3 regions of the Paenibacillus sp. GYB006 genome follow, and region 2 is predicted to be linked to each of the others. Evidence: riboswitches for the same ligand, from Rfam matches in the RefSeq annotation. Region 2 holds a riboswitch; each other region holds the start of a gene.
What was found. Region 2 has a riboswitch for thiamine pyrophosphate ahead of PV403_RS19005 (ABC transporter substrate-binding protein). Riboswitches for the same ligand answer to the same signal wherever they lie in the genome.

Region 1 (2,271 bases), on a different contig from region 2:
CCAGCATATTGAAGCTTATGAGAAGCAGCAAGAGTTTATTAAGAAACAGGAAGACTTTATTCAGCGTAATAAAGCGAGATATTCTACATCAGGCCGTGCAAAGAGCCGCGAGAAACAGCTGGATCGTCTTGAACGCATTGATCGTCCTGAAGAAGCAGCGAAACCTATTTTTGGATTTAAAGAAGCTAGAGCCAGCGGAAAAACGGTATTCGAGGGGATCGATTTTGAAATCGGATATGACCGTCCGCTTCTTCCTAAGATGACGATGACGATTGAGCGCGGAGATAAAATAGCAATCGTCGGTTGTAATGGTGTAGGTAAATCAACACTGCTAAAGACCATTCTTGGTAAGATTCCGGCATATAGCGGAAAAACCTACCTTGGTGACTTTTTGTTCCCTTCTTATTTTGAACAGGAAGTTCGTCCTGAGAAAATCACACCAATCGATGATGTGTGGAATGAATTTTCTCATCTGAATCAGCATGAAGTGCGTGCTCATCTTGCTCGCTGCGGTCTTAAAAATGAACACATCACAAGACCTCTCAATATGCTCAGTGGTGGAGAACAGGCTAAAGTTCGGCTATGTAAATTAATGATGCGTGAAACGAACTGGATTCTATTTGATGAGCCTACGAATCACTTAGACGTTGTGGCAAAAGAAGAGCTGAAACGTGCGTTAAAAGAATTCAAAGGTACGGTAATTCTTGTATCTCACGAACCTGATTTCTATGAAGATTGGGTAACAAAGACTTGGGATGTGGAGGAATGGTCTCAAAAAGCTTAGTTTTAAGCTAATGAGTCTTTCTTTTACAAATTTTCTCATCTGTGTTAAAATGAGCACCTGAATATAACTTTATATCGACGAATCACTAGGGGGGCCGCTTGTCGGCTGAGATGGATATATTCCGGACCCTTTGAACCTGATCTGGTTAAAACCAGCGTAGGGAAGTGGGCTAGCAGACTTGTGCTAGTATGAGTTTTGACGTATTGAATAAAGTATATGGCTAAGTAGATGTTAAGGCGAAGAGAATTTCCTTCCTTCTTGCTTTATATATCACTTTAGTGAATGCTCATTTTCAATTCCGCCTAACCAAACCACTCCTTACGAGGAGTGGTTTTTTTGCGTTCATTGCAACCAGTTATCAGCAAGGACAGTTTCATACCAAATGTAAACTGCTAGATGAAAGCGTTGGGGTATGGTCTCACAGTGAAATTGGAAGGAGGGTTCGCTTGCCTAAAAAATGGATTGAATTTCATGTAATTTCCTCTCCGCAGATGAATCATGACTTAGAACGAAGCCATTTTACAGAGATCTGGCCGTATGTAACTTCATTACATCTACGGAAGAAGGAAAGTACTTACGAAGAAATGGAGAAACTCATACATCGGTTGCTAGAGCTAAAGATACCTGCGAATAAGTTGACCCTTAACCGTCAAACCAAACTTGCGCTTACATACCAAACAGGAGCTCTTCATGTGGGAGTGCAAGAAGTAAGCCTCGCTTTGAAAAATTCACTATACAAAGAAGGACATACAGATTCAAGAACTAAACGAGCTATAAGACTTGGTGTCTCTGTCCATTCACTGGAAGAAGCGAAGATCGCTGAAGAAGAGGGAGCAGATTATATTTTTTACGGGCATATGTACTCTTCTCATAGTAAACCTGGCATGCCTCCAAAAACACTTTCTTCCCTTCAAGAGATTTGTGGTGTGATTAACCTGCCTGTTATCGCCATCGGTGGAATTACACCCTCACGGGTTGAAGAACTGATGCTCTCAGGTGCAAGTGGGATTGCCGTAATCTCCGGAATATTACATTCAGAAGATCCGCTGGAAGCTGTCTATACGTATAGAAAAGAACTAGAAAAGTATGGGGATATCAAGGAGTAGGGAATGGAGGTAAATAGGTGACTGTGAATAGATTAGATCAGACAAATAAACGGAATTCGGAAGTGCTTGTTATCGGAGGCGGTGTCATCGGTTCTGCTATAGCCTACTACTTGTCATGTGATGGAATGGATGTAACCCAGCTGGAAGGTGCCCATCAGGCAAATGGCGCTTCTGGTCATGCGGCGGGTATGCTTGCAGCAGGGCTTGAGCATTTTTCATCAGAGGAGCTTAGGAGATGGGCTCAGCGCAGCCAGCAGCTTATGGGACCATTAATTGATAATCTAAAGCTACACAGTGAAATCAATGTAGCCATGAATGGCTCAGGCTTTGTTGTCCCCTTTATAAAAGATAGGAAACCTGGAGAAGAATTCTCAGAAACCA
Region 2 (2,271 bases):
CGGATTGACCTGATATGTAAGTCCGGACTGCTGAATAACTTCAATGGCTTTGTCTACATAAGGAATGGAATCTTCTCCATTCGGTGTTTTCGGTATGACCTGAATGCTGAGTAGTGTCTTTGCCATGATAAATCACCTTCTCTTTCCTTCATTAATAGAATTAACCAAATTATTCAGTTGGTAAAAATTCATTTGTGTATGCTTTTTCTACTTCCAGCGGCTGATCGAGAAGTCCATGCTCTACCATCCAGTCAGAGTAGTTTTGCCATACTTCTGCTTTTTGCTCGCCCCAGCGAGAAGCATCATCCTGATATTTTGGACTCAGCCATTTCTGACTGGCAAGCACTAGTTCTTTATCAAGATCGGGTACAGCTGCACTTAGGATACCAGCAGCCTCTTCCGGATGTTCAATCGCATACTCATAACCTTTCGTAGTTGCACGCATAAACGCTTTTACGAGTTCTGGGTCTTCGTTAATCGTCTTTTCATTCGAGATCAGAACCGGTGTGTAGTAGTCGAGCTTCTCAGAGTAATCTTTGACATAGAACATATCGATAGCCTCACCGCGCAGCTCAGCTTCAATTCCGGTCCAGCCATAGAAGATCCATGCAAAATCAATGTCACGCTTGATCGCTGTAAAGAAATCGGCATCGCCCATGTTCACATTAGACACCTTATCTACATCGCCGCCTTCGAGACTCATAATCGTATCAAGAACGGCAGAATCGATCGGGGAGCCCCAGCCGCCGTAAGTTTTACCTTCAAAATCTTTAGGTGACTTGATGTTCCGATCAGTAGGAGCAGCGAAACCAGACGTATTATGCTGAATCACTGCCGCGATGGACACAATAGGTACCCCTTGGGTACGAGCCTGAGTGACACCTTCCTGGTAACTTACTCCAAAGGGTACTTCACCAGAAGCGACCATAGTATCTGCACCCGCTTGTCCAGGCTGAATAATCTCAACATTCAATCCTTCTTCTTTGTAAAATCCTTGATCTACCGCCGCATAAAGACCGGTATGATTCGTGTTTGGGGTCCAATCTAGTACCACCTTAATATCGCGGAGTGATTCACCCTCTGTATTTTCTCCTGCCCCGCTTTGCTCTCCTGAGCTGCCATTTCCGGAATTACCACAGGCGGTAACGATGGTGAGCATAGCAAGCAGCAAGAACATGCCTAACTTTTTCTGCAATGTTTCCCTCTCCTTTAGATATCTTAGATGTCTTTAGAATGCACCTGAAAGCTACCTTTTCATCATAAAAAAAGCATCCCGAATCGGGATGCTCTGTGTACGTAAGGGAATGGGTATACTTCTTCATGAAATAGTAAGCCCAAAAATATATTTCTCCATTCCTACGCTGGCATTATCCAGATCAGGTTACAGGGTACGTATCTGCACGTATTTCACGGATACTATCTCAGCCGGCTTCACCAGCACCCCTTGAGTACATTATAAAGTTAAGTTGTTACAACCATGTATTATAGTCCTATATCACAGGCATGTCCAGATGATAAGACAGAGTAGGGGAGGTAACGTCTACAAAGTTAAGATGGGCTAATAGGATAGAGAAAACAAAAATTCCAAAAATGTAATTTTTGTTATAATATGTATTTATAGGATGTTTAAATTTCGTTCGTTTATTCAAATATAACATGGGAGCTGTTTACGTGATTGATAAAAAAGTGTTTATTGCAGTTGCACTTTCTCTTATCTTACTTTCAGGGTCTACACTACCATTATTCTCAGAGTCTGTAGAACAACTTGTTGAACGATCTGACTCATCAGATGTTGAATTTGATGAAGGTTCAATAGCTCCGCTAACTCTATTAACAGATGAGACAGGCACATTTTCTAATGGTGAACGTAAGACTACATTTACTTATGTTCAAGGATACGATTTAAGATTTTACGTTGAAAATACAAAAGGAGCTGCTTTTGATTGGACTTTAACTGACGGAGATAAGCGTATTATTAGGTCCGGAAAAGTGGCAGCAGGCAAATCCTACCTTGAAACAATTTCTTCCCTAGAAGATGAACATACTCTGAGAAGTGGTATTTATACTGTGTCGATGATAAGTATAGATGGTACAAACAGTAACTATAAGATATCTGCAAGTGCACTTAATTAATTCGTTCACATAGCTTGAATAAAAAGGTTGCGAATGGGGGAAAGCTACATTATAATTATGCCAACTAAAAATCGGTTATAATGCCAGTGAAGAGATTCCAACTCGGAGGTATTTTCGTTAAGGGAATATGGACATTCC
Region 3 (2,271 bases), on a different contig from region 2:
ATAACAAAGCATCGAAGTACCAAACCAACCGATCATCGCAGCACCGATAGCAGAAGTGATATGATCATAACCCGGTGCAATATCGGTTGTCAGTGGGCCCAAAGTGTAAAATGGAGCCTCCTTACAAATTTCCATCTGCAGATCTACATTTTCTTTAATCTTGTGCATCGGTACATGACCCGGTCCCTCGATCATCACCTGGATATCGTGCTTCCAGGCGATTTGCGTGAGTTCCCCCAGCGTAGCAAGTTCCGCCATCTGTGCCTCATCATTCGCATCATAGATACTTCCTGGCCGCAGTCCATCACCCAGCGAGAAAGCAACATCGTAGGTCTTCATAATCTCGCATATTTCTTCAAAATGAGTATATAAAAAGTTCTCCTGATGATGGGCTAAGCACCAAGCTGCCATAATCGAACCGCCTCGGGACACAATCCCTGTCATTCGCTTGGCAGTCATAGGAATATACCTAAGCAGCACCCCAGCATGGATCGTAAAATAATCAACACCTTGTTCTGCCTGTTCAATTAAGGTATCCCGGTACACTTCCCAGCTCAGCTGATCTGCTTCACCGTTCACCTTTTCGAGCGCCTGATATAAAGGCACGGTCCCAATGGGAACAGGTGCATTACGAATAATCCATTCCCGCGTGGTATGAATGTTACGGCCGGTTGATAAATCCATCACCGTATCGGCTCCCCAGCGTACCGCCCACGTCATTTTCTCTACCTCTTCTTCTATGGAAGAAGAAACAGCAGAGTTACCAATGTTCGCATTGATTTTCACGAGAAAATTTCTTCCGATCATCATCGGTTCAGCTTCCGGGTGATTAATATTAGACGGCAGAATCGCTCGTCCACTAGCAATTTCTTCGCGCACAAATTCCGGTTCCAGCCCTTCGCGGATGGCAGCAAACTCCATCTCCGGCGTAATGATCCCCCGGCGGGCATAATGCAGTTGCGTCACATTCTGACCCGATTTTGCTCGCAGCGGCCTGCTTGCTTCTCCTGGAAAAACTTCGGCTGCTTGCTGAACACTTCGTTCTGACCGCAGTCCATTATCTTCCGGTTTCACGGTCCGCCCTTCATAATACTCTACATCCCCGCGCTCCCATATCCACTCATGCCGAAGTGCAGGAAGTCCTTTCGTAATATCTGCTTCATAATCGGCATCCCCCATCGGTCCGCTCGTATCATAGACACGCAAAGGTTCGTTGATCTCTACCCCTTGCGGAGTTTGTGTGGGACTGAGCTCTATTTCGCGTTCCGGGACAACAAGATCAGGCCGAGATCCTGTCTTGTACACTTTACGGCTTGCAGGAAAAGGAATGTACATCGATTCATTCCCCATTCCTTCTGTAACGCCCTCTGCTTTACTATTTTCGGTACTGCCTTGTTGCTGCAACTTCATCTTCTTCATCCTCCTTCAAAGTGGCTTACCGCCCCTGTAAAAGAATCACATGAACCTTTGCTGCAAGAAGTGTACGACAATAAAAAAAGCCGACTCCCTTAGGGGAATCAGCTTCTATACAATAGTTTGTTCCTACTCTCTCCATATCTATACAGGCGAATTTCGAAAGTCGCGTCATGACACGGCTCCTGAAATCAGATAAGCTACCTGTATTAAGATGGAATCGAATAAGCTCCTAATGTTATCGCCAATTACTTCCCTACGCTGGTATGATCCAGATCAGGTGCAAAGAGTCCGGTATCTTGCGACACCATCTCAGCCCGGCCTTACGGGCTCCCCTAGTAAGTTGTTATTACGTTATAATGATAGATCACTTCCGCTCCTATTAAAGAACGGTCTCTATTAGGGTATCTCATAAAAACGAGAAACACAACCTAATATTTACATATTCCAGCTTAAAAGCTGTTGCTATCTCAGCATAAGCCCCATCTGAGCAGCGGCTCTGACAAGCACAGGTCCATATTCATGCAGCGTCTCCTGAGATAATCTGCTGACAGGTCCCGAGACGGATAAAGCCGCTGCCACATTCCCTTTACGGTCAAAAATCGGGGCAGAAACGGCGGCTGCTCCCGGCTCTCTTTCTTCATAACTTGTAGCAAAACCCAAAGCTTTAATCTCTTGAAGCTGTGCTAGATAAGTTTCTTTGTCAAAAGGAATCTGGGGATCAAACTCCCTGATTAATTGTTCCTGCTCTTCCATCGGTGCAAAAGCGACAAGTACTTTGCTCGAAGCTCCTACAGATAAAGGAAGTCTAACTCCTACAGGAGCGACCCGGCGAATGGCCTGGTTGCTTTGCACAGC

Region 1: linked by a shared signal. The riboswitch ahead of PV403_RS06065 (DUF561 domain-containing protein) and the one ahead of PV403_RS19005 (ABC transporter substrate-binding protein) in region 2 are both predicted to bind thiamine pyrophosphate.
Region 3: linked by a shared signal. The riboswitch ahead of thiC (phosphomethylpyrimidine synthase ThiC) and the one ahead of PV403_RS19005 (ABC transporter substrate-binding protein) in region 2 are both predicted to bind thiamine pyrophosphate.

Annotation. Positions count from the first base shown of each region.
Region 1 is NZ_JARBDA010000002.1:131,334-133,604, forward strand. Features, by position in the region: gene PV403_RS06060 (ABC-F family ATP-binding cassette domain-containing protein) at 1-784, shown strand, start outside; TPP riboswitch at 862-964, shown strand; gene PV403_RS06065 (DUF561 domain-containing protein) at 1,231-1,890, shown strand; gene thiO (glycine oxidase ThiO) at 1,908-2,271, shown strand, end outside.
Region 2 is NZ_JARBDA010000010.1:100,029-102,299, forward strand. Features, by position in the region: gene PV403_RS19000 (thiamine-binding protein) at 1-126, opposite strand, end outside; gene PV403_RS19005 (ABC transporter substrate-binding protein) at 170-1,177, opposite strand; TPP riboswitch at 1,337-1,455, opposite strand; gene PV403_RS19010 (hypothetical protein) at 1,672-2,133, shown strand.
Region 3 is NZ_JARBDA010000017.1:24,376-26,646, reverse strand. Features, by position in the region: gene thiC (phosphomethylpyrimidine synthase ThiC) at 1-1,350, opposite strand, end outside; TPP riboswitch at 1,650-1,760, opposite strand; gene PV403_RS21645 (IclR family transcriptional regulator) at 1,879-2,271, opposite strand, start outside.